One region of the Pedococcus sp. 2YAF34 genome, then DNA from elsewhere that is predicted to be linked to it. Evidence: predicted binding sites of a transcription regulator. Region 1 holds the regulator's gene; each other region holds the start of a gene.
What was found. Region 1 encodes LexA, which represses DNA repair genes until DNA is damaged. Its sites were predicted from a motif close to TCGAACANNTGTTCGA; they were not measured.
Positions count from the first base shown of each region.

Region 2: a site for LexA is predicted at 4,478-4,493, ahead of AB4Z02_RS06765 (HNH endonuclease signature motif containing protein). Genes of this name have one in related genera too.
Region 3: a site for LexA is predicted at 2,270-2,285, ahead of AB4Z02_RS00750 (alpha-ketoglutarate-dependent dioxygenase AlkB). Genes of this name have one in related genera too.
Region 4: a site for LexA is predicted at 4,531-4,546, ahead of recA (recombinase RecA). Genes of this name have one in related genera too.

Region 1 is NZ_JBFRFA010000009.1:27,036-34,318, reverse strand. It holds gene AB4Z02_RS07055 (CHAP domain-containing protein) at 1-972, shown strand, start outside; gene AB4Z02_RS07050 (LysM peptidoglycan-binding domain-containing protein) at 1,010-1,408, opposite strand; gene lexA (transcriptional repressor LexA) at 1,669-2,394, shown strand; gene AB4Z02_RS07040 (DUF4259 domain-containing protein) at 2,401-2,814, opposite strand; gene AB4Z02_RS07035 (GNAT family N-acetyltransferase) at 2,907-3,332, opposite strand; gene AB4Z02_RS07030 (class I SAM-dependent methyltransferase) at 3,482-4,069, shown strand; gene AB4Z02_RS07025 (NAD-dependent protein deacetylase) at 4,050-4,823, opposite strand; gene AB4Z02_RS07020 (LysR family transcriptional regulator) at 5,079-6,008, shown strand; gene AB4Z02_RS07015 (ComEC/Rec2 family competence protein) at 6,054-7,283, opposite strand, start outside.
Region 2 is NZ_JBFRFA010000008.1:101,499-108,781, reverse strand. It holds gene AB4Z02_RS06790 (hydantoinase/oxoprolinase family protein) at 1-1,331, opposite strand, end outside; gene AB4Z02_RS06785 (histidine phosphatase family protein) at 1,402-2,067, opposite strand; gene AB4Z02_RS06780 (sulfotransferase family protein) at 2,080-3,009, opposite strand; gene AB4Z02_RS06775 (LamG-like jellyroll fold domain-containing protein) at 3,226-3,870, shown strand; gene AB4Z02_RS06770 (VOC family protein) at 3,948-4,379, opposite strand; gene AB4Z02_RS06765 (HNH endonuclease signature motif containing protein) at 4,501-6,000, shown strand; gene AB4Z02_RS06760 (hypothetical protein) at 6,141-6,692, shown strand; gene AB4Z02_RS06755 (carbon-nitrogen hydrolase family protein) at 6,728-7,283, opposite strand, start outside.
Region 3 is NZ_JBFRFA010000001.1:146,998-154,280, reverse strand. It holds gene leuA (2-isopropylmalate synthase) at 1-1,592, shown strand, start outside; gene AB4Z02_RS00750 (alpha-ketoglutarate-dependent dioxygenase AlkB) at 1,620-2,249, opposite strand; gene AB4Z02_RS00745 (hypothetical protein) at 2,361-3,974, shown strand; gene AB4Z02_RS00740 (diadenosine tetraphosphate hydrolase) at 3,931-4,419, opposite strand; gene recO (DNA repair protein RecO) at 4,481-5,323, shown strand; gene AB4Z02_RS00730 (isoprenyl transferase) at 5,320-6,102, shown strand; gene AB4Z02_RS00725 (Fur family transcriptional regulator) at 6,104-6,550, opposite strand; gene AB4Z02_RS00720 (metal ABC transporter permease) at 6,547-7,283, opposite strand, start outside.
Region 4 is NZ_JBFRFA010000001.1:205,519-212,801, forward strand. It holds gene miaB (tRNA (N6-isopentenyl adenosine(37)-C2)-methylthiotransferase MiaB) at 1-713, opposite strand, end outside; gene AB4Z02_RS01010 (YoaK family protein) at 796-1,557, opposite strand; gene AB4Z02_RS01015 (LamG domain-containing protein) at 1,660-2,391, opposite strand; gene AB4Z02_RS01020 (regulatory protein RecX) at 2,638-3,288, opposite strand; gene recA (recombinase RecA) at 3,299-4,303, opposite strand; gene AB4Z02_RS01030 (RidA family protein) at 4,613-5,029, shown strand; gene AB4Z02_RS01035 (hypothetical protein) at 5,097-5,441, opposite strand; gene AB4Z02_RS01040 (ABC transporter ATP-binding protein) at 5,594-6,616, shown strand; gene AB4Z02_RS01045 (ABC transporter permease) at 6,618-7,283, shown strand, end outside.

The sequences.
Region 1 (7,283 bases):
GCCAAGTCGCGCGGCTACGTCGTCGACAGGACGCCGCGCACCGGCTCCATCGCGCAGTGGAACTACGGCAGCGCCTACGCCCCGAGCGCCGGGCACGTCGGCTACGTCGAGGAGGCGACGTCGTCCTACATCGCCATCTCCGACAGCTCCTGGGGTGGCGGCTACTCCTCGCGCTGGCGCGTCTACAAGGGTGACCGCAACTGGCCCAGCAACTTCATCCACTTCAAGGACCAAGCCTACCAGCCGCCGAGGTCTGGCTCGTTCCTGCGCGTGCGCGAGACCAACGAGGTCTACCGCCTCGTCGGCTCTGCGCCGATCTACACCTCGACATGGACCGGTCTCGGGGGCACCCAGCCGACCCACCTCATCTCCTCCGCGACTCTGGCGTCGATGCCGGCGCGGCTGGCGGAGGGCACCTTCATCCGCGGCGCCCAGCGCAACGAGGTCTACCGCGTCATCGGTGGAGCGCCGGTCTACGTCTACACGTGGGCGGCGTTCGGGGGGACGCAGGCAACCACCAAGGTCGACCAGTACGCCATCGACAAGGCGGGGATGGGCGGCCACTGGAACCACCTGCGGTCACGACCCGCCGAGGGCACCCTCATCCGGGGCGGCCAGCGCGGTGAGGTCTACAAGGTCGCCGGTGGGGCGCCGGTCATCGTCACCGACTGGGACAACGTGGGCGGCAAGCGGACCTCGATGACGGTCGACCAGTACGCGATCGACAAGGCCGGGAGCGCCACCCGCTACAACCACCTGTCGTTCCGGCCGGTGGACGGGTCGTACGTGCGCGGGTACACGACCAAGAAGGTCTACCTGATGAAGGGCGGCATCGCCCACTACGTCTACTCCTGGGACCAGGTCGGCGGGACCGTGCAGCCCACGACGCTCGTGGACCAGGTCGCCGTCGACAAGGCCGGGACGTCGAGCCCGCTCTACTGGACCCACATCAAGGACAAGCAGGTTCTCTGAGGGCCCTGGCCGGCTCACCCCGGTGAGCCGTGGCGCGTCAGCCGACGGCGGGGATGAGCAGCGTCTGGCCGGCGTGGACGTCCGAGCCGGCCAGGTCGTTGGCGACCTGGATGCGGGCGACGGCGTCGGCCAGCGGGAGCTGCGGCAGCTGCGTGGCCGCGACCTCGGAGAGCGTCTGGCCCGACTGCACGGTCGTGGCGTGGTCGACGACCGTCGCCGACGCCCCGCCGGACAGCAGGGTGGTCGCGAGCACCACCGCGGCCACGAGGACCGTCAGGGTGATGGCGAGGCGACCTGCGCGGGTGAGGTGCACCGGCGCCACGGGGCGGATGACGACGTCCTCGCCCGTGGGCACGGAGACGAGCTGCGGACGGGTCGGTCGCGTCGGCATCCGCAAAGGTGCGGGGGCGACGTCCCAAGCGACTGCTGCACTCATCTGGTCCTCCGTGGTGGTCAGGGTCTGGCGGTCGTTCGAACGGGTGTGCGAACTTCCTCTGGACTGATTTCTAGCACGCGTGTTCGAATGCGGCAAGACACGCGTCGAACACATGTTTGGCACAGGCGTTCGAACGCCATACGCTGTGTTCATGCCTCAAGCACATCAGAGGCCACTGACAACGCACCCGTACCACCGTCGCCGGACCACCCCTGGAGGACCGGCTCACGGCACCTGACCTGCGGAAACGAGGAACCGGCATGAGCGAGGACAACGTCAAGGAGCTCCCCGACCGCGACCACGGCGACGGGCTCACCGTCCGCCAGCGCCGGGTCCTCGAGGTCATCCGCAACTCGGTGGACCGGCGCGGCTACCCGCCGAGCCTGCGCGAGATCGGCGAGGCCGTCGGGCTCACCTCCCCGAGCTCGGTGGCCCACCAGCTCTCGACCCTCGAGCGCAAGGGGTTCCTGCGCCGCGACCCCAACCGCCCTCGCGCCATCGAGGTCGTCTCCCCCGACTCCCCCGCCGACATGCGCGGCTACCGCGGCGGCGCGAGCGTCGACGACGAGACGGCCGTCTACGACGAGACCGGGATCGGCGACCAGCGCCCGGAGGCCTCCTACGTCCCCGTGCTCGGACGCATCGCTGCCGGCGTGCCGATCCTCGCCGAGGAGACCGTCGAGGACGTCTTCCCGCTCCCCCGCCAGATCGTCGGCGAAGGCCAGCTGTTCCTGCTCCAGGTCGTCGGCGAGTCGATGATCGACGCGGCGATCTGCGACGGTGACTGGGTCGTCGTGCGGCAGCAACCGACAGCCGACAACGGCGACATCGTGGCTGCCATGCTCGACAACGAGGCGACCGTCAAGACGTTCAAGCGGAAGGACGGCAAGGTCTGGCTCATGCCGCACAACGCGGCGTTCGAGCCCATCGACGGCGACCACGCCACCATCCTGGGCAAGGTCACCGCGGTCCTGCGCCGCGTCTGAGCAGCGTCAGTCGCCCAGCGTCTCGAGGTACCTGCTCAGGCGCTGGGTGATGTCGTCGGTGGCGCGGGCCTCGTCCCACAGCTCCCACCACTCGTTGTCATCCGGCCGCAGCGCCCGGTGCAGCGCCGCGGTGGCGAGGTCCTCGAGGCGCTCGTCGACCTCGAGCGGCTCCTCCTCCACCCAACGCGGCACGTAGCGCTCTGCGACGACGCTCTCCGGGTCGTCGCAGGCGGCTACGACGACCGCGGCCGCGATGGCCTCGGCCATCTCCGGCGCCTCGATGTAGCCGTCCGACCGCACCACGCGCCCCATGGCTCGCTCCACCTGGGCGCGGCGCTCGTCGGGTCCGGCCTCCTCGAGGGTGTCGAGGAAGTCGAGCGCGTCGTCGTTCTCGAACGGTCCTGTTCCGGCAGCTCCCATACCGGCCTCCCTGTGTGCTCGGTTGCTACGAGCGTGCCAAGGCCCGCCGCGACACGCCAGTGGTCGTTCGGCCGAGGCAAGGTGGACCTTTGTCAGCCCTCGCCGCTGGTCCCCGACACGGTGTGCCCGGCGCCCTCCTCAGGCAGCAGGCGCTGGTACCAGGCGGTGTCGACGTAGCGGCCGAACTTGTGCCCCACCTCGCGCAGCACCCCCACCTGCTCGAACCCGAACCGGCGGTGCAGCGCGATGCTCGCGTCGTTGGGCAGCGCGATGACCGCGACCTGGGTGTGCACGCCGGGGTGCGCGTCGAGCCGGCCGAGCAGCGCGGAGTACAGCTGCGACGCGACGCCCAGGCCACGCGCGCCCTCCGCGAGGTAGACCGACACCTCCTTGGTCCCGTCGTACGCGGGGCGAGGGCGGAACGGCCCGGAGAAGGCGTAGCCGAGCACCTCCTCGTCACGAGTCGCGACGAGGACGAGATCGCACTCCCCGCGCCCGCGACCTTCTCCCCCAGGTATGCCGCGCCGCGCGGTTCGGTGTCGAACGTCGCCACCGTGGTGCGCGCCTGCTCGTCGTAGATCGCGGCCATCGCCGGCACGTCGGTGTCGAGGGCGTCGCGGACGGTGATCGCGGTGGCGGCCGGGCTCATATCGGCGATGCTAGGGGGATGACGGACCGGCAGCGGATGTGGGACGAGCGGTATGCAGCCAGCGACCGGGTGTGGAGCGCCGGCCCCAACGCGGAGGTCGAGCGGATCGTCTCCCCCTGGCCGCCGGGTCGAGCCCTGGACCTCGGGGCCGGTGAGGGGCGGCACGCCATCTGGCTAGCTTCGCTGGGCTGGCGGGTGACGGCGGTCGACTTCTCCGCGGTGGGGCTCGGCAAGGGCGAGGCCGAGGCGACCCGTCGCGGGCTCGCGGTCGACTGGGCGGTCGCGGACGCGCGTTCGTGGCAACCGTCGCCGGGCGTTCTCTACGACCTGGTGCTGGTCGCCTACCTCCACCTGCCCGAGGACGTCCTCGGTCGGTGCCGGCGCTGGCTCGCGCCGGGCGGCGCCCTCGTCGTCGTCGGTCATGCCTTGCGGAACCTCACCGACGGCGTCGGTGGTCCTCAGGACCCGGCACTCCTCCACACCCTCGACGAACTGCGTGCCGCGTCCGAGGGCCTGCACGTCGAGCGCTGCGAGGAGCTCGTGCGGCACACGGAGGGCGGTGACGCGATCGACGCCGTCCTCGTCGCTAGGCGGCCAGCAGCCTGACCAGCTCGGTGAGCGTCGGACCGAGCGGGGCGTCGAGCTGCAGGGTCGCCTCGCCGTCGCCGCGGGTCGCCCCCCGGGTGATGATGACGACCGGGATGCCCCGGGCGGCTGCCCGCCGCACGAACCGGTAGCCGCTCATGACCTTGAGGCTCGACCCGAGGACGAGCAGCACCTCAGCCTCCTCGGTGAGGCGAAAACAGTGTTCCACCAACGGTTTCGGCACTGACTCGCCGAAGAACACCACGTCGGGCTTGAGGGTGTCCTGCCCGCAGACGAGGCACCGCGGCACCACGAAGTCGGCGACGTCGAGCTCGTTGAGGGCGATGTCGCCGTCGGGCCGGATCTCGTTGCTGGTCACCTCGAAGGTCGGGTTGGTGAGCCGCATCCGCTCGTCGAGGTCCCACCGGCTCGAGCGGTCACCACACGTCAGGCAGACCACGCGGGCGAGTGCGCCGTGGAGCTCGGTGACGTCGGTGGCACCGGCGGACTGGTGAAGCCCGTCGACGTTCTGGGTGATGACCGGGCCCAGCGCGCCGGCTCGCTGCAGGGCGGCGACGGCCTCGTGTCCGGCGTTGGGCCGGGCCAGGTTGAAGCGCTGCCAGCCGACGTAGCTTCGGGCCCAGTAGCGCTGCCGGGCCTGGGAGGAGCGGACGAACTCGGCGTACTGCATCGGAGTCACCCGGCGCTTGCCGTCGGGGCCGCGGTAGTCGGGGATGCCGGACTCGGTGGAGATGCCGGCGCCCGTGAGCGTCATGACACGACGGCGTTCGATGAGGTCGGCGACGGCACCGAGGGCGGCCGGGCTGGTGGTGCCGTCGAGCGCGTACCCGGGCTGCGGAGGGTGCGCCTGCGTCACGTCGGTCACCAGCACAGGTTACGTGGGCCTCACGCAGGTGGCCCGGCGAGCCGCCCACCGGCGACCGAGCCCGGGGCGTCTCGTTCGCAGCGGATCCATCACGGTTGCAGCGAGATCTAGGTGCAGCGATAACCGGCCGTTATGCTTGGCCTCATGATCGACGCTGCTGGTCTCCGCGTGATGAAGGCGATCTCCGACGAGGGGAGCTTCACCGGCGCGGCCCTGGCCCTGGGCTACTCCCAGCCCGCCATCTCGCAGATGGTGCGCCGCCTCGAGCAGCGCACCGGCACCGTCCTCGTCGAGCGGGTCGGCCGCAACGTCCGGCTCACCGAAGCCGGTCAGGTCCTCGCGCGCCACGCCGTGGCCGTCCTCTCCGCCCTCGACGCAGCCGAGGAGGAGGTCGCCGCCATCGCGGGCCTGCGCGCCGGACGGGTGCGGCTGATGGCGTTCCCGTCGAGCTCGGCCACCCTCGTCCCACGCGCCCTGGCCCTGGTCAAGCAGCGTTTCCCCGACGTGCAGGTCACCTTCACCGAAGCCGAGCCCCCGGAGTCCCTCGCCGCACTCAAGGCCGGCGAGTGCGACCTCGCAGTCGCGTTCGCCTACGAGGGCACCGACGTGGGTCGTGGCGAGGAGGACATGGACCTCTTCGTGACCCACAAGCTGCTCGACGACGAGGTGCGGCTCGCGCTCCCGCGTTCGCACCCGCTGGCCGACCGCGACAGCCTCGAGCTCTCCGCCCTGGCGCAGGAGAACTGGATCGCCGGCTGTCCCCGCTGTCGTGGCCACCTCCTGCAGATGTGCGCCAACGAGGGCTTCTCGCCGCACGTGGGGTTCGAGACCGAGGACTACGTGGCAGTGCTGGGCCTGGTCGCCGAGGGCCTGGGCGTGGCGCTGATCCCCGACCTGATCCTGCGCACTGCCCACCACCACGACGTCGTGACACTCCCCGTGACGCCCGCCTCCCGGCGCACGATCAGCGTCGTCACCACCGCCGACCTCCAGCGGGTGCCCGCAGTCCAGGCCACCATCGAGGCGCTCTGCGAAGCGGCCAAGGCCACGCCCCGGGTCCTCGCCAGCAACTGACCGACCGGACACCGCCAACCCTCCTTCACAGGCGCTGATCGCCGTTCACCGTCGTCGCCAGGTCACCCCCACGTCCTGGTCCTGCGACACGACGGCCACGTCGCCACGCTGGTCGGTGCGGAACACGGCATACCCGTTGCGGCGCAACACCTCCAGCGCCTTCGGTGACGGATGGCCGTAGTCGTTGTCCTTGCCGACGCTGATGACGGCGACGGGCGCAGCAACCTCGGCGAGCAGGTCCTCGTCGAGGTTGCCCGAGCCGTGGTGAGCCACCTTCACGACGTCGAACCGTCCCGCCTCGGACTCCATCGCGGGGTCGCGCCGCAGCTCGAGCAGGACCGCGTGGGCGGCCTCGTGCTCCACGTCGCCGAGGAGCAGCAGGTCGACCGGGCCCGACCGCACCGCCAGGACCACGCTCGCGTTGTTGGGTACCGACCCGCTCGAGATGCGCCGCTGCGGCCACCAGACGTCGGCCGTCACACCGGTCCAGGCGAGGTGGTCGCCGGCGGACACCGCACGGACGGGTATGCCGCGAGCCCCTGCCCACCGCTGCACCTCCTCCCACTGGTAGTCGGGTTCGTGGACGGGGGTGGTGAGCACCTCACGCACCTCGCGTCCGGCGATGGCGCCCGGCAGGCCGTCGACGTGGTCGGCGTGCAGGTGGGTGAGCACCACCGAGTCCAGCACCGCGATGTGGAGGCGGCGAAGGCAGGCGTTGATCGCTGCCGGGTCGGGCCCTGCGTCGACCAGCACCGCGTGGCGGGGCTGCGTCGCGAGGACGAGGCCGTCGCCCTGGCCCACGTCGCAGGCCACGAAGCGCCAACCGGGTGCGGGCCACGTCGCGGACGAGGTGGGCGCGGCGGCCGCCACAATGAGCACGCAGGCGGCCAAGGAGGCGACGGGGCGCAACCGCACCCGGTGCACCCACCACCGTCCGGACGCGATGACGAACACCGTCACGCCGGTGAGCAGGAAGGCACCAGGCGCACCATCCGGCCACGGCAGCGTCCCACCGGGCAGGGTGGCACAGGACCGGGCCACCCAGGCGATCCCCAGGGCCGGCAACGCGCCGACCCAGCACAGAGCGGTCGCGCCCCCCGGCCACACCGGAGCCACCACGGCCGCGGCGACACCTGACACCGTGGCCGGAGCCACCATGGGGGCTGCCAGCAGGTTGGCCAGCACGCCCACCACCGAGACGCTCCCCTGCAGGAGCACGACCACCGGCGCGCACATCGCCTGTGCTGCAACGGGAATCGCGAACGCCGGGCCCCA
Region 2 (7,283 bases), on a different contig from region 1:
TGGCGCAGCGCGTTCGCCTGGTTCCACGCGGAGATCTCCAGGATGCCGGTGGCGCAGCGCACGGGGTCGAGGCCGAGCCGGTCGGCGAGCTCGTCGACGCCCCGGCGCGCGGCATCGACGTCGAGCGGGATCTCACCCCCGAGCAGGTGCGGGGGGATGCGCCCGAGGACGACGTGGGCGTCGGTGATCGTGGGCTCGGTGCCGCCCTTGCCGTAGCAGAGCGGGCCGGGGTCGGCGCCGGCCGACCGGGGCCCCACCTTGAGGGTGCCCTCGGGGGTGACCCAGGCGACCGAACCGCCGCCCGCGCCCACCGTCACGACGTCGATCATGGGGATCTTGCTCGGGTAGGCGCCGACCGTCCCCTCCGTCGTGAGGGTGGGCTCGCCGTCGAGGACGACGCTGACGTCCGTCGAGGTGCCGCCGCCGTCGCACGTGAGCACCTTCGGGTACCCCGCGCGGTGGGCGACCAGCCCGGCCCCGAGGGCGCCGGCGGCCGGCCCCGAGAGCACCGTGGTGACCGGCTGCTTGACGACCTCGTCGGCGGAGAGCACGCCGCCGTTGGACTTCATGATCGAGAACGCCACCCCCGGCGCCAGCGCGTCGAGGCGGTCGTGGATGTTGGCGACGTAGCGGGCGACCTTGGGCTTCACCGCCGCGTCGACGAGGGTGGTCATCGAGCGCTCGTACTCTCGGTACTCACGCAGCACCTCGCTGGAGAGCGAGACCACGGCATCGGGGTGTTCCCTGCGGAGCACCTCGCGGACCGCTCGTTCGTGGCTGTCGTCGGCGTAGGAGTGCAGCAGGCACACCCCGACCGACCGTGTGCCGCGGTCGCGGAACCACCGTGCGGCAGCCACGGCCGACTCCTCGTCGAAGGGCCGGATCTCGTTGCCCTCGAAGTCGACCCGTCCCCCGACGGTGCGGACGAGGTCGACCGGCACGATGCGTGGTGGCTTCACCCAGAAGTAGGAGTTGCCGTAGCCGTCGGGGACGGCTTGCCGCGCGATCTCGAGGATGAACTCGTAGCCCTCCGTGGTGATGAAGCCCACCGACTCCACCTTGCCCTCGAGGAGCTGGTTGGTGGCCACGGTCGTGCCGTGGCAGACCGCGGTGATGTCGTTCCCCGTGGCGCCCATGAGGTCGAGGACCTTGTGGACACCGTCGATGAACCCGTCCGCGGGGTCGGCAGGGGTCGACGGCGTCTTGGTCGTGACGAGCTCGCCGGAGTCCTCGTCGAGGGCCACCACGTCGGTGAACGTGCCACCGGTGTCGATGCCGATCCGGATCCGACGCCGCGGCTGGGTGGCCCGGGGCTGCGGCTGACTCGTCACGCGGACGATTCAACCGACCCCAGGCCGCCGTTTCGTTGGCACAACCTGCCAACGGGTGGCGCGGTGGTGGTCAGTCGACGTCGTCCCCGGCCGGGAGCTCCTTGAGCCAGATGGTGCCGTCCTCGGCGCCCATCGACGTGTAGGAGCCGCGCCCCACGGGGATGCGCCACTGCTCACCCTCGGTGCCCTCGATGGCCGCCACGGCCAGGCGGATCATCACCGCGTGCGTCACGACGGCGACCTTCTCGCCGGGGTGCCGCGAACCGATGAGCGCCAGGGCCTCCAGCATGCGCTTCTGGGCGTCGCGCAGGCGCTCACCGTTGGGGCACACCGCCGTCGACGGGGAGGTCTTGTAGCGGTGGAACGCCTCAGGGTCGTACATCTGGGCCTCCTGGGAGGTCAGGCCCTCCCAGGCGCCGTAGTCGACGTTGATGAGCCCGTGCATGATGCGGATGTCGGGGATCCGGGCCTCGTCGGCGATGATCTGCGCCGTCGAGATGGTGCGCCGGAGACCGCCGGCGTAGACCGCGGACAGACCGATCGGCGACAGCTGGCGAGCAGCGTCCACCGCGTCCTGGTAGCCCTGCGCGTCGAGCGGGACGTCGCAGCGTCCGCGGTAGCGGTTCTCGACGTTCATCGTCGTCGTGCCGTGCCGGACGACGTAGAGGGAGCAGGCCTGCGCCGAGGGCTCCCGCGCATCGGTGCCCGAGCGGGAGATGGTGGTGTTCTGGGTCATGGTGGGCCCTCCTCAGTGGACCGTGCTGTGCAGGAGCGGGTAGCCGTACGTGGTCAGGGGGCGGGCGATGATGCTCTCGAGCAGGGCGGCCTGCTCGTCGCCGAGGTCGCGCTTCCAGGCCACGCCCCGGCTGGCCTGGAAGGTGTGGAGGCGGAAGCCGGCCTCGAACTCCGGCGTCCAGTCGAGGCCGAGGAAGTCCATGACCTGCTCGAGCGTCTCGCGCGGGCTCTCCATCAGGTCCTCCAGCCGGACGTCGAGCCACTGGTCGGCGGGCACGAGCCGGCGGGCCTGGTCGAGGGCGTCCATGAGCAGGCGCCACCCGATCCCGGCCAGGGCGACGAAGGAGCGACCTGACGACTCCCACTCGGCCTGGTCGCCGGGGGACAGCGGTCCCAGGTACCAGCTGTCCGGGCCGCGGTAGCCGTCCCACCACCCCATCTGCAGCCAGGAGCTGCACACCGCCCGGCCGTCCCGGATGACGTGCACGAAGCGCGCGTCGGGGTAGGCGCTGCGCAGCAGCCCGGAGCGGGGCCAGCCGGTGAGGTGGTGCACGAAGTGCGGCTTGCCCTGCGCCTCCATCCGGCTTTCGAAGAAGTCCGTGATGCGCCCCGTGAGCCACGGGGTGGCGTCCAGGGCGGTGAGGTCGCGACAGGGCTGCGGGAAGATGTTGGAGATCTGCCGCTCCAGCACCGTCCACCCCTCGGAGGGCGCGACGCGCAGGCGTCCACGCTCGAGCGGGCGCCGCCGGTCACGGAAGGGCCGCAGCGACGGGTCACGCTCCGCGGAGCGGGCGAACAGGGCACTGTTCCACTGGCCCTTGAGGTTGAGACGGGCGAACTTGTCGTCGACGTTCGACACGAAGCCGACATCCGGGTGGCGGGCCACCAGCTCCGTGACCAGCGTGGAGCCACACCGGCCACTTCCCAGCACGAACGACAGCATCTGCACCCCCTCTGGTGACGGCACCGGATCGACGCGGGACGGTCGAAGGACCGCCGCGACGGCAACGCTTCCACTCCGGGGTGACCGCAGGACCCGGCGAACGCACGAGCCCGGATCTCCCGCGCCGGTTGGATGCCGTCTACGACATTTGTCGATGGGCGGCCGGGCGGCGGAGCGGTTCACTCACCAGGACATTCACGACACCAGGGGGAACCCATGCTCGTACCCAGCCTGCTCACCGCTGCCATGGTCGCGGCCTCGGCGCTCACGTCCTCGCCCGCCCTGGTGGCCGGGTGGGAGATGAACGACCCCGCCGGCTCCACGACGGTGGCCGACTCCGGGCCCTCCCACCTGACGGGCATCCTCAAGGGTGGCGTCAAGACCACCGGCAGCACCCTGGCGTTCTCGGGCAACGGCGTCGTGACGGCCACCGGGAGCAGCAAGCTGGCGCTGGGCTCCCAGCCGTTCACGATGGAGACGCGCCTGCGGTTCTCCAAGGTGCCGAACGCGACGGTTGGCGACTACGACATCCTCCGCGGCACCCCGGGAGGTGGCTGGCGCCTCGAGATCGTGGCCCGCAAGAAGCGGACGATCGCGGTCGCGGCGTGCGGGTACGCGGGGTCGAAGGCGAAGCTGCTGCTCACCGGTGGTCCACACCTGGCGGACGGGGCGTGGCACGTCGTGCGGTGCGTGAAGACCGACACCTCGGTGAGCGTCGTCGTCGACGGCGTGGAGGTGGCCAAGCGCGCCATCGTGATCGGCAGCGTCACGACCAAGGACCCGCTGGCGATCGGTGCCAAGCCGACCGGCGCCGACCCGTACACGGGCGAGCTCGACTACGTCCGCGTGTACGCCGGCTGACGCAGCGGTGAGGCGGCCGCGGCCAGACGGCGGCGGCCCGACGGCGCGGCCCGACGGCCGCGTCCAGGCGGCTGCCGTCAGGATGCGCCGAAGCGGCCCCGGTGCTCTAGCGGGATGAGGGGCTTGTCGCCGCGCACCTTGAGCTGCTGCACCGCCCAGGTGTTGCCGTCGGGGTCGGCGAACCCGAAGAACGTCCCCCCGTCGCGCTCGTCGAACACGGTGACCTCGCTGCACTCGACGCCCCGCCCGACGAGCTCGTCGCGGGCAGCTGCGGCGTCTGCGACGACGAGCTGGAGGCCGCGCATCGAGCCCGGGGCCATCTCCTGCTGGGCGGGGAGGGTGCCGACGACGATGGAGCAGCCTGAGCCCCGCGGGGTGAGCTGGGCGACGTCCATCTGGTCGTTCGTCGTGCGGTGGTCGAGCTCGAACCCGACCTTGTCGCGGTAGAACTCCACCGCGGACTCGAGGTCGCTCACGGGCAGGATGACGACTTCCAAGGTCCAGTCCATGGTCTGGAGTCTTCCGGTATGGTGCGTGGCGCGCCAGAGGCCGGCGAATCCGGTCCGGCTGCAACTGGATTCGCACTGTCTACCCCTTCCGATCCGGTTCGAACACCTGTACGATTGAGGCATGTCCACCGCCCCGCTCGCGCAGTCCCGGCACCGCCGGCAGCAGGAGCTGTGGGCACGCACTGCCGCCGTCGCGGGGCGGTTGAACCGGGCGCAGGCCGAGCTGGTCGACATCGCCGCCGAGCTCATCACCGACCGGCACTGGGGCGACGGTGGGTTCAAGACCCCCGAGCACTACCTGGTGGTGCGGGCGGGGTTGTCGCCGGCCCATGCCAAGGACGTGGTGGCGGTCGCGCGCCGCCGGGCCGAGCTGGTCGAGGCGTCTTCGGCGTTGGGTGCGGGTGAGCTGTCGCTGGACCAGGTCGCGGTCATCGCCCACGGCGTCCCGGCCGGCTACCAGGCCTCGGTCACCGCCCTCGCCCGCGAGGCCACGGTGCCGCAGCTGCGCCGGGCCGTGTCCCGGCACGCGTTCCCCGCCGCCGCCGCCGCCGTCGCCGAGGAGGCAGGTGGGGGCGCGGCTGCCGAGGCGGCCGAGTCCTCGCCCGACGACTCGACCGAGGACTCGGGTGTCGACCCGCGCGTGGAGGTGGAGCGGGCGGAAGAGGCTGCGCGGCGGTCGGTGGTCGAGCAGCGGGCGTGCGCGAAACCGGAGCTGTCGATGAGCTACGACGCGGACGGCCGGTTCCAGCTGCGGTACTCCGCCCCGGCCACCATCGGCGCCCTGGTCGAGCAGGCGGTCAAGGAAGCCAAAGACGCCCTGTTCACCCGTCGCCGCGATGATGCCGCAGTCACGCGTGTGGAAGAGCGGCACGCCGGCCTGCCGACGTACGCCGATGCGTTGGAGGAGATGGCCAACCGCTCCCTCGCGACGGTCGAGTCCACCTCCCGTGCCGCGCACTACCGGGTCTACCTGCACCTGGACACCGAAGGCGCCTGGGTGACTGGTGGGCACGCGATCCCGCTGCGGCTGCTCGGCCGGTTCATCAGCGACGGGGTGGTCCAGCCCGTCTGGGAGACCGACGGCACCCCCGTGTCCGTCGGGCGGGCGATGCGGATCCTGCCCGAACGCACCCGACACCTCATCATCGACCGCGACCGTGGGTGCCGGTTCCCCGGCTGCACCAGCACCGGCTTCACCGAGGTCCACCACCTGCACGCGTGGGCCGACGGCGGCACCACCGACCTGCACAACCAGATCTCCTTGTGCACCGCCCACCACGACGGCATCGACCGCGGCGACCACACCATCACCGGCGACCCCACCGGACCCGACGGACTCGTCGTCACCAACCGCCACGGCCTGACCATCCGACCACCGAGACCGGCCGACACCGCACCCCCACCCGGCGGCGACCCCCAACCACCGCCTGGCACCTACCAGCCACCATCCGGCGGACCAGTTCATTGGAACGACGTCGAGCTCCCACCCGACCACGAGCTGCCCAGCCGTCATCGCAAGTTTCAAGTGGTGCCCGCGGCGCCTACGGAACCCGAACCCGAGTTCGTCTCCTGGCTCGACGACCCCGCCAACCCCGACCGCGGACTCATCCGCGTCCTCTGAGCCCCAAGGCCCGCGCTTGCGCTGGCATGAGTGAGCGGACCCGAGCGAACCCGCCACCCGCAGGCGCGTCGCATGGGAACCTGACCGTGTCTCCTCTCCGTCACAGAGGAGTCGAGCAGTCCGGCCCTGGGGGAGGCGGCATGAGGCGCAAGCGGGTGGTCGCAACCCTGGCCGCCCTCATGGCGGTCGCCGCCCTCGGCATGCTGGCGTCGTCCGCGGGGTTCCCGCCGGGGTCACGCGTGCGCATCGAGCTGTTCGAGCTGCCCGGGCCGAGCGGCGCACCGGTCGGGCCGCTCCGTGACGGTTTCCTCGTCGACCAGCTGGTCGAGGCGGACCCCTCTCACTGGGCAGGGTCGTTCGCCGACGGCCACAGCCTCGTGGCGACCTACGTCGGCGTCGACCAGGCAACCGCTCGGCGTGCGCTGACCGATGCGGGGGTGTCGTCGGCTGTCCGGCTGGAGGCGCGGTCCGTCAGCCGCGCGGACGCCGACGCGGTCCGCGACCTCATCCAGGGGAGCGGGCTGTGGGGCAGCCGCATCTCCGGCCTGGGCTTCGACCCCTACCGCTGCGTGGTGGAGGTCGAGGCACGCAGACCCGGCCTCGAGCTGGTGCGCCGCCTGGAGGAGGTCACGTCCGGGAGCGACGTGCCGGTCCGCATCCACTGGCAGCTCCACGCGCCGCGCGCTGTCTGACGACACCAGGCCGCGACCGGTCCGGCCCGGCCCGTCTAGTGGGGGAACGACGTCCGGGCGGGGCGTTCGAGGTCGTCGCGGTGGTTGCGGATGAGGTCGAGGTTGCGGTCGCGCAGGTGGTCGAACCCCTGCCCGATGTTGGATCCCGGCGTCAGGGACGCGAGCGCCGTTGCGGGGTCGAGCCGGGCCGAGACCCATCCCTCGTGCGACGCGGCCTTGGCGACGATGTGGCCGACGGGTGTGACGATGTGGGAGTTGCCGAAGTAGAGGACCCCAGCCGCATCGACCCCGGTGGCGTTGGCGCCGACGACGAACACGTGGTTGTCGTAGGCCCGCGCGCGAGAGGTCAGCTCCCAGATGTCGGCCGAGCGCAGCAGCGCCGACGGCCGCAGGATCACCTCGGCGCCCTGGACCGCCTGGATCCTGGAGAGCTCGGGGTAGTCGCCGTCGAAGCAGATGATCATGCCGATGCGCCCGAGGTCGGTGTCGACCACGGTCACCGTGTCGCCGGGGGTCACCCAGCCGCCGCCGTCGACGTGCTCGGTGCAGAACGGGTGGGTCTTGCGGTAGACGCCGACCACCTCGCCGCGG
Region 3 (7,283 bases), on a different contig from region 1:
GCAACCAGGCACTGATCGACCCGATGAGCCCGGACCGCAAGAAGCGGATGTTCGAGCTGCTCGTGCGCATGGGCTACAAGGAGATCGAGGTCGGCTTCCCCTCGGCCAGCCAGACGGACTTCGACTTCGTGCGGATGCTCATCGAGGACGACATGATCCCCGACGACGTCACGATCCAGGTCCTGACGCAGTGCCGCGACCACCTGATCGAGCGGACCTTCGACGCGATCCGTGGGGCCAAGCAGGCCATCGTGCACTTCTACAACTCGACGTCGGTGCTGCAGCGGCGGGTGGTGTTCGGGCTCGACCAGGACGGCATCGTCGACATCGCGGTCCAGGGCGCGCGGCTGTGCCGCAAGCTCGAGGAGACGGTGCCCGACACGATCGTCTACTACGAGTACAGCCCCGAGTCCTACACCGGCACCGAGCTCGAGTTCGCCGTGCGGATCTGCAACGAGGTCATCGACGTCATCGACCCGACGCCGGACCACAAGATGATCATCAACCTGCCCGCCACCGTGGAGATGGCGACGCCGAACGTCTACGCCGACTCGATCGAGTGGATGACCCGCCACCTCGAGCGCCGCGAGTCGATCGTGGTGTCGCTGCACCCGCACAACGACCGCGGCACCGGCGTCGCGGCGGCGGAGCTGGGCTACCTCGCCGGCGCCGACCGCATCGAGGGCTGCCTGTTCGGCAACGGTGAGCGCACCGGCAACGTCGACCTGGTGACCCTCGGCATGAACCTGTTCAGCCAGGGCATCGACCCGCAGATCGACTTCTCCGACCTCGACGAGATCCGGCGGACCGTCGAGCACTGCAACCAGCTGCCGGTGCCCGAGCGGCACCCCTGGGGCGGTGACCTGGTCTTCACGGCGTTCTCCGGTTCGCACCAGGACGCCATCAAGAAGGGCTTCGAGGACATGGACCGCCAGGTGGCGGCCACCGGCAAGAAGATCGACGAGCTCGTCTGGGGCGTGCCCTACCTGCCCATCGACCCGCACGACGTCGGCCGGTCCTACGAGGCCGTGGTCCGCGTCAACAGCCAGTCCGGCAAGGGCGGTGTCGCCTACATCCTCAAGGCCGAGCACCAGCTCGACCTGCCGCGCCGGCTGCAGATCGAGTTCAGCGGCGTGGTGCAGGCCAAGACCGACAGCGAGGGTGGCGAGGTCAGCCCTGCCGAGCTGTGGAGCGTGTTCCAGGACGAGTACCTGCCCGCCGTCGACGGTGCGGCCAACGCGTGGGGGCGGTTCACTCCGGTCAGCCACGCGCTGGAGAGCCAGGCCGACGGCGCCGACCGCATCGTCGCCACGATGCTCGACCAGGGTGTCGAGGTGCAGGTCGAGGGCACCGGCAACGGCCCGATCGCGGCCTTCATCGACGCCCTGTCGACGCTCGACATCGACGTGCGCGTCCTCGACTACGCCGAGCACGCACTGTCCGCCGGTGGTGACGCCCGGGCGGCGGCCTACGTGGAGTGCGCCGTCGGTGACCGCGTCCTGTGGGGCGTCGGGCTGCACAGCTCGATCGTCAAGGCGTCGCTGACCGCGGTGCTGTCCGCCGTCAACCGCGCCCTGCGTGAGGCCGCCTGACGCGCTCGGCCGTCCACGAGGGACCGCTCAGCGCACACCCTGCGGCCGGAACTGGATGGAGATGCGCGGGCCCACGGCCTTGGTCGACTTGGGGATGCAGTGGTCCCAGGTGCGCTGGCAGGAGCCGCCCATGACGACCAGGTCACCGTGCCCGAGGGAGAAGCCGATCGACTCGCCACCACCGCGGGGCCGCAGCATCAGGGGCCTGGCGGACCCGATCGACAGGATGGCCACCATCGTGTCGAGGTCCTTCGACCGGCCGATGCGGTCCCCGTGCCACGCAACCGAGTCGCGGCCGTCGCGGTAGAGGCACATGCCCGCGCTGACGAACGGCTCGCCGAGCTCGTTCGCGTACCAGCGGCTCAGCTCGTCGCGCGCCTGGTCGAGGACGGGGTGGGGGAGTGCCTCGCCCTCCCCGTAGAACTTGAGGAGCCGGGGGACGTCGACGACGCGCTCGTACATCTCACGCTTCTCGGCGTGCCACGGCACCTCGTGGTGGAGGGCGTCGAACAGCTGCTCGGCGCCGGTGAGCCAACCCGGTCGGTAGTCGACCCAGGCGCCGCGGCTCAGCTGCGTGCGGGTGAGCCGGTGGTCGAGGCCGTGCAGCTCGATCTCGTCGGCGGTGTCGAGGAGCGAGCCCTGGAGTGCCATGCCCATGCCCGGAGTGTAACCCACGTTCGAACACCTGTTCTAGTGATGGAGGGCGTCCTTGGCATTTCCTCAGGTCAGAGGCCTACGCTCGAGTGGTCGAGGGAGGAGGCGATCTCCGTGCGCGCACCGAACCGCTTCGAGAGAGCCGTGGGCACAGGCGTCTTCCGGGTCCTCGGCGCGGTGCTGCTGGCGGCCGTCGTCGTGGCCCTGTTCGTGCCCCGTGAGCCCAACATCCCCTACGACCACGTCTGGGTCTGGGTCGGGTTCGGGGCGTTCGCGGGTCTGTGGCTGACGCTGGTCGCCGGCAGACGGCGGTTGGCGGCCTCCCGGCCGTTGCGCTGGCTGGCGCGGCGGGCGGGCCGGGTGTCGTGGTTCCTCACCCTGCTCGGGACTGCCGCGTGCCTCGTGGTGGCGCTCAACCTCGTCTATCCGGTGGGCTGGGACGCCAAGGCGATGTCCAACCTCGGCAGCCGCCTCGCCCAGGGCCCGGCACCGCTCTTCTACTACCGCTACCTCTCGCGCTACCCCAACCAGATCCCCTTCGCCGCCATCTCGCGGATGAGCTGGGAGCTGAAGGGGCTGCTGGGCTGGGACCAGCGGACCGTCTTCGCGCTGGTCAACGCCGCGTGCGTCGGGGTGTCGCTCCAGAGCCTGTACGTCGTGGTGCGCCGGGTACGCAGTGCGCCATCCGGCCTCGTCGCGCAGGTCGCGGGGATCGCCCTGGTCGCCCTGTCCCCCTGGGTGACCGTGCCCTACACCGACATCGTGACGCTGCCGTGGCCCATCCTCGCCACCGCACTGGCCCTCACCGCCGCCACCCGGTCCTCGCGGGTGGCGGGCGTGGCCCTGGGCGTCGCCGCCGTCGCCGCGCTGGCGGTGGGGTTCGTGCTCAAGACGACTCCGGTGGCGACGATGGCGGGGGTGCTGGCGCTGGGCGTCGTGGTCGTGGCCAGCCTCCTGCGCCGGCCGCGTCGCGCGGCTGCCGCCGGTGCCGTGGTGCTCGTGGCGGCGGGGGTGTTCCTCGGCGCGTCGGCGGGAGCCGATGCGGCCCTGTCCAAGGCATCGGGCCTCGACCTGACGCGGGTGGACACGAGCCGGACGCCACCGCTGTCCTGGTGGGTGGCCATGGGCATGACGCCCACCCAGGGCAACACCAAGCGGTATGGCGCGTACAACGCGACCATGGTGGCCAGGACCGTCCACCTCGACCACGCCGAGCTGGTGCGCTGGTCCGACCAGGCGCTGCGGCAGCGACTGCACGAGCTCGGGCCGACGGGGTACGCCACGTTCGCCGCCAACAAGGTCACCTGGAACCTCGGCGACGGCATGTTCTGGGCCTGGGGCGAGGGCAGTGACGCAACGACACCGGTGCCTCGACACGGGCCCCTGACTCCGTGGATCGTGTCGTGGAGCCACCCCCAGGGCACCCACTACGCGCTCCGGGCCGGGCTCACCCAGGGACTGTGGCTGGTCGTGCTCCTGGCCGCCGGGCTGGGGCTGCTGGTGCGCCCCTACCGTCGCGACGTGGCGCTCGTCGTGGCGTCGGTGTTCGCGATCATCCTGTTCACGCTGGTGTTCCAGGGGCGGTCGCGCTACCTGCTCGTCTACGCGCCGGTGTCCGTGGCGCTCGCCGCGGCGGTCGCCCCTGGCGGCCGCAACGGCCTGGTGCAACCGGCTCGGCTGGCCCTCAGTCGCGTGCGCTCGCGCTCAGCCGGTCGACCTCGGCTGTGAGCTCGCGTCGCAGCTCGTCGTGCTGGGGGCCGAGCACGGTGTCGGTCGCGGGCTCGCGCCACCGCTCGATCGGGTGCAGGGCCACCGGGCGCCAGGCGTGGTCGGGGCCCTCCCACTCGTAGCGCGGCCAGACGTGGGCGTGCAGGAACGCGTCGTGGTTGCCCTGGATCTCCAGGTTGATGCGCCGGAACGCCGGGTCGCGACGGGCGCACACCGTCTGCACCGCCTCACCGAGCAGCTCCATGTCGGCCAGGAACTCCAGGCGGCGGGACCGGGGCAGGTCCGTCAGCCGGTCTGCGCCGGGGGTGTCGGTGACGAGCACGCAGTACCCGGGCAGGAACTGCACGTCGCCGATCACCGCGAACCCGGCGCGGAGCCGTCGCAGCACCGTGGGGTTCTCCCCGCGCAGTGCCGCCCCCACCCGGTCCTGCCTCCAGTCGCCCATGGCCGGCGACCCTACGGCACCGCCTCCCGGCCGCAGCCCCGCTGTGGGGGAGAATGGCGTCATGCCCCTGTACCGCGACGAAGGCATCGTCCTGCGCACCCAGAAGCTGGGCGAGGCCGACCGCATCGTCACCCTGCTCACGCGGGGGCTGGGCAAGGTGCGCGTGGTGGGCAAGGGCGTACGGCGCACGAAGAGCCGGTTCGGGGCGCGGCTGGAGCCGGCCATGTGGGTCGACGTCCAGTGCTTCGAGGGCCGCACGCTCGACACCGTCACCCAGGCGGAGTCGCTCGCCTCCTGGGGCGACGTCCTGGCCCGCGACTACACGACCTACACGGCCGCGGCGGCCATGCTCGAGACGGCGGACCGGCTCACCGAGGAGCGCGAGCCGAACGTCCAGCAGTACCTCCTGCTCCAAGGGGCCCTGCGCTCGATGGCCGAAGGTCTGCACGACCCGGGCCTGGTCCTCGACGCCTACCTGCTGCGGGCCCTGGCCGTCGCCGGCTGGGCACCGAGCTTCCACGACTGTGCGCGCTGCGGTGCCCACGGCCCGCACCGCGCCTTCAACCTCGCCGCGGGCGGCACCGTGTGCTCGGCCTGCCGCCCACCGGGCTCGGCGGCCCCGGCCCCGGAGACGTTGTCGCTGCTGGCGGCGCTGCTCGCCGGTGACTGGTCCGTGGCCGACGCCTCGAGTGGACGCCACCGCCGCGAGGGGAGCACCCTGGCCAGCGCCTTCCTCCAGTGGCACCTGGAACGGGGTGTGCGATCGTTGCGCCTCGTGGACCGACGAGACCCCGACGCCCCGACCCAGGTGGACTCCCGCGTGACGTGGTCGGCCGTGCCGCTGATCGCGGCGGTGGAGAAGGTCGACCAGGCGCACGCCGCAGCCCAGGCGGCCCAGGCGTGAGCGCTGGATACGCCAAGCCCTTCCCGCATCCGAGCGGAGCCCAACCTCCTTCTCTCCCCAAGGAGCTCGTGCCGCGACACGTGGCGGTGGTCATGGACGGCAACGGCCGCTGGGCCAACCAGCGAGGCCTTCCGCGCACCAAGGGCCACGAGGCTGGGGAGGCGGCCCTCCTCGACGTCGTCGCCGGGGCCATCGAGATCGGCGTGACGCACCTGTCGGCCTACGCGTTCTCGACGGAGAACTGGAAGCGCAGTCCCGACGAGGTGCGCTTCCTCATGGGGTTCAACCGTGACGTCATCCGCCGCCGCCGCGACCAGCTCCACGAGTGGGGCGTGCGCATGCGCTGGGTCGGGCGGCGCCCCCGGCTGTGGGGCTCGGTCATCAAGGAGCTCGAGACGGCGCAGGAGCTGACCAGGGACAACACCGGGCTGACGCTGTACTTCTGCGTCAACTACGGCGGCCGCGCCGAGATCGCCGACGCCGTGCAGCGCATCGCCGAGCAGGTGCAGCGCGGCAAGCTCAAGCCGGGCTCGATCGACGAGAAGACCATCGCCCGCCACCTGCCCGAGGCGGACATGCCCGACGTCGACCTGTTCGTGCGGAGCTCGGGGGAGCAGCGCACCAGCAACTTCCTGCTGTGGCAGAGCGCCTACGCCGAGATGGTCTTCCAGGACACGCTGTGGCCCGACTACGACCGTCGACACCTGTGGCAGGCCATCCAGACGTATGCCGAGCGCGACCGCCGCTACGGCGGCGCAGTTGACCTGCCGACGGGCTGAGTCAGCGGGCGCAGCCGGCGCAGGTGCCGAAGATCTCCAGGGTGTGGTGGACGTCGGTGAAGCCGTGCTCGGCGCTGACCCTGGTCGCCCAGGCCTCGACGGTGGGGCCCTCGACCTCGACGGTGCGACCGCAGTCGCGGCACACCAGGTGGTGGTGGTGGCCGGTCGAGCAGGCCCGGTAGACGGCCTCGCCGTCGTCGGTGCGCAGCATGTCGATCTCGCCGTCGGCGGCCATGGCCTGAAGGTTGCGGTAGACGGTGGCGAGGCCGACCTTGTCGCCGCCCGCGCGCAGCAGCGCGTGCAGCTCCTGGGCCGAGCGGAACTCGCCCGTGCCGGCGAGCAGCGCAGCCACCGCGGCCCGCTGGCGGGTGGGACGGCGAGGAACGTCCACCGCCTCGGTGGCCGAGCGGTTGGTCGCGCTCGCGGTGCGGTCCTGGACTCCGGTCATCGCGGTGCCGTCTCCTTCGGGGTGGTGCCGCCGGTCGGCTCGCCGTGGGTGTGGCCGCCGGGGGCGTGCTCGTCGTAGTGCCCCTCGTGGGGCGCGTGCAGGTGGCCGTCGTGGACGTAGTCGAGGTGGTCGTCGTGGGCGACAGCCGCGTGGCCGCAACCCGGTCCGTGCTCGTGGTCGTGGCGCTCGGCCCGGCGGTGGCGGGCCGCCCGCGCGGTGGCGACCGCTCCGCTCAGGCTTGCGACGACCACGAAGAAGCCGATGGCCAGCAGGACGATGGTGCCGCCGGACGGGGTCTCGGCGTAGAACGACGCGACGACACCGCCCACGCTGGAGACGACGCCGACCAGGACGGCCCAGCGCACCGAGGCCCGGAAGCTGCGCCCGAGCAGCTGGGCCGTGGCGTTGGGGATGATCATCAGGGCGCTGATGAGCAGCAGGCCTACCACCCGCATCGAGACGACGACGGTGACGGCGGTCAGCACCGCCAGGGCGATGTTGAGGCCGGTGACCGGGAGGCCGCTGGCGCGGGCGTACTCCTCGTCGTTGGCCACCGCGAACAGCCAGGGCCGCAGCAACCAGGTCGCCAGCAGCACCACGAGGGCGAGCCCGGCGAACACCCACAGGTCCTTCTGGTCCGCGGTGGTGATCGCCCCGAAGAGGTATGCCGTGAGGTTGGCAGGGCTGCTGCTCGGCGACTTGGCGATGATGACGACACCGGCGGCGATGCCGC
Region 4 (7,283 bases), on a different contig from region 1:
CCCTCGATCTCTCCGCAGGCACGCAGCAGCTTGCCGAACGCGAGCCGGTCGCCGAACTCGACGCCGTAGGTGTTGACGTTCTGGCCCAGCAGGGTGACCTCGACGACGCCCTGCTCGACGAGCGCCTGCACCTCGGCCAGGACGTCGCCGGGACGCCGGTCGGCCTCCTTGCCGCGCAGGCTCGGCACGATGCAGAACGTGCAGGTGTTGTTGCAGCCCACCGAGATCGAGACCCAGCCGGCATAGGCGGAGTCGCGTCGGGTGGGCAGGGTGCTGGGGAACACCTCGAGGCTCTCGAGGATCTCGACCTGGGCCTCGCGGTTGTGGCGGGCACGGTCGAGAAGCGCCGGGAGGCTGCCGATGTTGTGGGTGCCGAAGACCACGTCGACCCAGGGCGCCCGCGCGACGATGGTGTCGCGGTCCTTCTGGGCCATGCAGCCACCGACGGCGATCTGCATGTCGGGGTTCGCGGTCTTCGCCGGTCGCAGCTGCCCGAGGTTGCCGTAGAGCTTGTTGTCGGCGTTCTCACGCACGGCGCAGGTGTTGAAGACGACGACGTCGGCGGTGTCGGGCCGAGCCGTCGCGGGGACGCTGTTGACGTCGACGTAGCCGGCCGTCTCGAGCAGGCCGGCGAGCCGCTCGGAGTCGTGCACGTTCATCTGGCACCCGTGGGTGCGCACGTCGTAGGTCTTCGGGGTCATCTGTGTGGTCATCGCATCGACAAGGGTACGTGCTGCGCACGGCTGGTATGCCGCGCGGGCGCGTGGCCCCGCATGCAGCCCCGGAGGCGCGCCGTCAGCGCGTCCGGAGGTCGGCGACGAGCGGTGGGGCGGCGACCACGAGGAGCACGAGGGCGGGCGCGACCAGCACGGTGAAGCCGAGGGCGAGGTAGCCGACGGCGCCGGCCACTCCGCCGACGAAGAACAGACCGACCAACCCGGCCAGCATGCCGAGCTTGCCGAGGTCTGCGCGCACCGGCGGCAGGCCGACCGTCCGGCTGCGGTACGCCGCCTTGCCCAGCTCGATGCCGATGTCCGTGATCATGCCGGTGACGTGCGTGGTGCGGATCTGCGCGGCGGAGATCTTGGTGATGATGTCGTTCTGCAGACCCATGGTGAAGCACAGCACCGCGACGAACACGAGGTCGCGGTGTCGCCAGGTGAGCTGGTCGGCCAGCCCTCCGAAGGCGAGGATCAGCAGGGCCTCGAGCACCAGGACGTTGGCGAACCGGGCCTCGTGGTGGCGCCGACGGCCCCAGTTGAACAGCATCGCGCAGGTCATCGCTCCGAGGACGAAGCAGGTGATGGCCTCCACCCCGGTGCCGACCAGGCGCATCGACCCGAGCACGAGGTGGTCGGCGACGGATGCGGTCAGGCCCGTCATGTGGGAGGTGTAGACGGAGACGGCCACGAACCCCACGGAGTTCAGCATCCCTGCGATGAAGGCGAGCAGGTCGGCCAGGTAACGGTTGCGCCGAGGTGTGCGCGTGGCGCCGGCCACCGTGACCAGGCGCGCCGAGAGCGCGGTCAAGCGCGGCGCGGACGGCTGCGGTTGCACGAGTGCGAGGCTACCGGCGCAGTCCTCCGGCGTGAGCAGAGGTCAGTAGGTCGCTGGTTGCAGGGGCGCCACGCCCCGTGCCGATCCGGTCTGCAGCCGCCGTCAGCAGGGCATCTTGGCCATCAGCGCGGCTCTGGCGCCAGCACCGGAGACCACGCCGGCACAGTCGAGCTGGCCCCGGAACTGGTCGGTCCACGTGGTCGTCGAGCCCTTGCCCCCCACGTACAGGGGGCGGCCGGACGTCAGCCGGATGGTCCCCGGCGACAGCGCGTAGGTGTTGACGTAGCCGTCGACCGCGATGCTGATCGAGCCGGACTGCCGGCTGCAGACGACCTCGTGCGAGGCCCCGTTGGCCAGTGAGGTGCGGGTGGACTTGGCGACCATGTAGCCCTTGGTGCCCTTGAGGACGCAGATCGCCGTGCCGCCGTTGACCGGTTGCAGCGCGATCTTGAACTGGGCGGGATCGTTGCCCATGCCGCCCTGGATGACGTTGGGGTTGGACTTTGCCACCAGGCTGTTCGTACGCAGGACTGCCCCGAAGGCGAACTCGAGGTCGCCCGGGCTGAAGGTCGACCCGTTCGCCTGGCCGTAGGCGGGGGCCGCGTTGAAGCTCACGTAGCCGGTGCCGCGGCTCCAGCTGCCCTTGAGCGAGATGTTCTGCGGGTTGCCGTCGAGGTCCGCGACCGTGGCGCTGCCGGCCGCGACAGTGAAGTTCCACAGACCCGACGGACCCGTCGCGGCCTGGGCGTGTGGCGCCGCGAGCACCACCGCCGGCACCAGGGCCGCCAGACCGACAACCGTGGCAGCCGCCAGCTGCCTCACTGACATGCGCATCGCAATCCCCCTCATCGACTGTGTGGTGCGGACACCCAGTTGTCTTTCCTCGCAAGGGTTGCGGCACCCTGCAGGTCAACCCTAGGAAGGCGGGCAGCGGGTTGACTTCACCACTGCGGCGTACCCGCGCTGCGCCGAAAAGCGGACGGAGCAGCCCATCCCGTCGAGGGAGGCCGGCCGGCCAGCGCAGCTGTGCCTGCCCACGCTGCAGCAGGGATGGGGCCGGGTTCGGCCGGGGAACGGAGGTCAGTCCCGCCGGTGCTCTGCAGCCTCCGCGAGAGCCTCTCGGATCACGGACATCGACAGGTCGGCGGGGTAGCCCTTGCGAGCCAGCATCCCTGCCAGCCGTCGCTTCTGGACGAGGACGTCGAGCCCGTGCATCGACCGCAGCTTCTTGGCGACGAGTCGCTCGGCCTGGTCGCGCTCGGCGTGCGGGTCGATGGCGTCGAGGGTGGCACGGGCCGTCTCGTCGTCGACCCCCTTGGTGCGCAGCTCGCGGGCCAGCGCTCGCTTGGCCAGCCCACGCCCGGCCTGCTGCGACCGCACGAGCATCCCAGCGAACGCCTCGTCGTCGATGAGGCCGACCTCGGTCATGCGGTCGAGCACGGCCTCGGCGACGTCGTCGGGGCACTCACGCTGCTTGAGCTTGTCGCGCAGCTGCTGGCGGCTCCTGGGTGCCATCGCGAGCTGCCGCAGCACGATCTGCCGGGCGACGTCGTGGGCGTCCGGCTCGGCGTCCCGCGACTGCAGGTCGCTCTCGGGGTCGCCGGGGATGGGTTGCCACGCCTCCGGACGCCGTGGGGCAACGGTGGGCCGGTGTCCTGCCACGGCCTCGGACGACGTCGCGGCGAGGGCAGCCTCGAAGGCCGCCCTGGCCGCAGCGTGTCGATCAGTCATGCGGGATGGCTCAGAACTCGACCGGGACCTCGGGGACCGCGTCGGCCGGCTTGTCGACCTGCGGCCCGATGCCGAGCTTCTCCTTGACCTTCTTCTCGATCTCGTTGCCGAGGTCGGGGTTGTCCTTGAGGAACTGGCGGGCGTTCTCCTTGCCCTGGCCGAGCTGGTCGCCCTCGTAGGTGTACCAGGCGCCGGCCTTGCGCACGAAGCCGTGCTCGACGCCCATGTCGATGAGGCCACCCTCTCGGGAGATGCCCTGGCCGTAGAGGATGTCGAACTCCGCCTGCTTGAACGGCGGGGCCACCTTGTTCTTGACGACCTTGACGCGGGTGCGGTTGCCGACGGGCTCGGTGCCGTCCTTGAGGGTCTCGATGCGGCGGACGTCGAGGCGCACCGAGGCGTAGAACTTCAGCGCCTTGCCACCGGTCGTCGTCTCGGGCGAGCCGAACATGACGCCGATCTTCTCGCGGAGCTGGTTGATGAAGATCGCGGTCGTGCCCGAGGTGTTGAGCGCACCCGTGAGCTTGCGCAGGGCCTGGGACATGAGCCGGGCCTGGAGGCCGACGTGGCTGTCACCCATCTCGCCCTCGATCTCGGCGCGGGGCACGAGGGCCGCCACGGAGTCGATGACGATGATGTCGAGTGCGCCGGAGCGGATCAGCATGTCGGCGATCTCGAGCGCCTGCTCCCCCGTGTCGGGCTGGCTCACGAGGAGCGCGTCGGTGTCGACACCGAGCTTCTTGGCGTACTCGGGGTCGAGGGCGTGCTCGGCGTCGATGAACGCCGCGATGCCGCCGGCCCGCTGGGCGCTGGCGACCGCGTGGAGCGCGACGGTGGTCTTGCCGGAGGACTCCGGTCCGTAGATCTCCACGACCCGACCACGCGGAAGGCCACCGATACCCAGGGCCACGTCGAGGGAGATGGATCCCGTGGGAATCACGTCGATGGGGGGACGCACGTCGTCGCCGAGGCGCATGACCGCGCCCTTGCCGAAGTTCTTCTCGATCTGTCCCATGACGGAGTCGAGCGACTTCGCCTTCTGGTCACCTGCAGTGTTGCCACCGGGCATCCTGGCCACGTTTCCTTCTTTCCACTGTCGAGTCGGGCGCGCCTGCCTTCGACCCTGTCGCTGTCAGTTGCTGTCGGGTCAGACGCTAGGTGCCGCCACCGACAGCCGTCCCGGGCCGAGGAACAGCCTGTGGACGGTGGTGCCGCAGGTGGTGCCACCTGTGGACGAGCATACCGAACACGTGTTCGAAACAGCAGACCCGGCGCGCGACACGCGGGCGCGTGTCGCAACCCGTGCGCGTGCCACCATGGCGCCATGTCCGGACCCCAGCTCGTCGACGTGCCAGGGCTCTACCCGGGCGTCCCCTACGCCTACGCGGCGACGCAGCCACCGGGTACCCGGCTGGTCCTCACGGCCGGCGCGTGCCCGCTCGACGCGCAGGGACGGGTCGTCGCCCCGGGTGACGTCGCCGCCCAGGCGAAGGTGGTCATGGACCACCTCGAGTCCGCACTGCGCGCGGCGGGCGCGGGGCTGGGCGACGTCCTCAAGAGCACGGTCTACGTCGCGAGCTCCCGGCGCCAGGACCTCGTCGCCGCCTGGGAGGTCGTGCAGGCGCGGATGGGCCCGCACCGGGCCCCTAGCACCCTGCTGGGGGTCACCGTGCTCGGCTGGCCCGACCAGCTCGTCGAGGTCGAGGCGATGGCCGCCGTCCCCCACGGGCAGCCGGGCTGAGCGCAGCCACCACACCACGAGCGGCGTGAGGCACCGTCCGGGCAGCCCGGCCACCCCGTGTCCCGACTCAGCGGGTGACGACGCCCCGGGCCTGCGCCATCGCCTCGCGCAGGTCGGCGAAGGCCACCTCGACCCCGGTCGCCAGCGTGTCGACGGCCTCGCCCGCCGCCTCGCCGCGCGACTCGGCACGAGCGCGCGCCTTGGCGATCCGGTGCCGGAGGTCGGTCAGCAGGGAGCCGATCCGCTCGTCGGTCTCCATCCGGCCGAGGCGGTACTGCACCTCCAGGTGCTCTAGCCGCCCGGTCCACTGCTCCAGCCGGGTGCGGGCGAGCTCGGTCCGCAGCGCGAGGATCTGCACCTCCAGCGCCTCGATGCGCTCCGGCAGGGTCATGTCGTTCGTGGTTGCGGCCATCGTCCTGCTCCTCGTCCGGTCCATCGCCCTCCGATGGGCCTCGCGTCCATCGTCGGCGCGGCCAGAGCGACCCGAACAGGGACCTCGGACCCTGCCCCTGGGCGACCGGGCGGCGCAGCGTGGGCGCGGAGGGCCATCGGAGAGGGGACGCCATGACACCTGCACCGTCCACCGGTGCCGCGCCGGCCTCGGCAGCCGCCCGTGCCCGGGAGCCCGCACGCGGCGGCGGCGACGCGTACGAGGACGTCCTGGTCGCCAGCCACCTCACGCGCCGCTTCGGTGACCGGGTCGCCGTCGACGACGTGTCGTTCCACATCGCCCCGGGCGAGGCCTACGGGCTGCTCGGCCCCAACGGGGCCGGCAAGACCACGACGATCCGGCTCGTGTGCGGCCTGCTCAGCCCCGACGACGGGTCCATCGAGGTGGCCGGGATCGCGGTGACGGCCGGCGCGACCCGGGCCAAGGCGCGCATCGGCTACGTGCCGCAGGAGGTCTCGCTCTACCCCGACCTGACCGCGCGCGAGAACCTCGCGTTCTTCGGCCGGCTCTACCGACTCTCGGGCTCGGCGCTGCGCGCCCGTGTCGACGAGGTCCTCGAGCTGGTCGACCTCACCGACCGTGCGGACGACCGGGTCGACGCCTACAGCGGGGGTATGCGGCGCCGGCTCAACATCGGCGCCAGCCTGCTGCACCGGCCCGAGCTGCTCGTGCTCGACGAGCCGACCGTCGGGGTCGACCCGCAGAGCCGCCACGCCATCATGGAGAGCATCCGGGCCCTCGGCTCGAGCGGTCTGGCGGTGCTGTACACGACGCACTACATGGAGGAGGCCGAGCGCCTCTGCGACCGCGTCGGCATCATCGACCGCGGCCGCCTGGTCGCCGAGGGCACCCGGCGCGAGCTGGTCGCGCGGGTCGGCGAGCGGGACCGGATCCTGTTGTCCGCCAGCGGGTCCCTGGGGTCGTTCGCCGCCGCCTGCCGCTCGATGGAGGGCATCGACAGCGTCGACGTCTCCGACTCCACGGTCGAGCTGCTCGCCAAGGACGGCCGCCTGCGGCTTCCCACCGTGCTGGCGGCCGCGAGCAGCGCGGGGGCGTCGGTGCGCTCGGTCGAGGTGGTCGAGCCGGACCTCGAGGCGGTCTTCCTGCACCTCACCGGCACGGCCCTGCGGGAGTGACGTGCACCCCGTCGTCGCCATCGCGCTGAAGGACCTGCGGCAGCGGCTGCGGGACCGCTCGGCATGGGTCCTCGGGTTCATCGCGCCGATGGCCGTTGCCGGGCTGATCAGCGTGGCGTTCGGCGGAGCCCAGTCGTTCCACACCTCGGTGGCGGTGGTGGACGACGACCACGGCGCGATCGCCACCGGCTTCACCCAGTTCCTGCGCAGCCCCGACCTGCACGACCTGCTGACCGTGCGGACCGTCTCGAGCCGGGCCGACGCGCAGTCCAAGGTGGCCGACGGGGTCCTCGGTGCCGCGTTCGTCATCCCGGCAGGCTTCTCGGACGCCGTCACCGCCGGGAGCAGCGAGCCCATCACGGTGCTGGGCAGCGTCGACGCCACCGTCGCCGCACAGGTCGCCCGGTCGCTCGCCGAGTCCTTCACCGCCCACCTCGAGGGCGTGCAGCTGTCGGTGCGCACCGCGGTGGCAGCCGGAGCGCCGGCCTCGTCGGTCGCCGCGCTGGCCGCGCAGGCGTCGGCGCAGCCGCTCCCCGAGCAGGTGCAGCCCCAGACGTCCGGGGCGAGGACCCTCACGGCGGTCAGCTACTACGCGCCGGCCATGGGCACCTTCTTCATGTTCTTCGCGATCGGCTTCGGCTCGCGAGGGTGGTTCCTCGAACGCAGC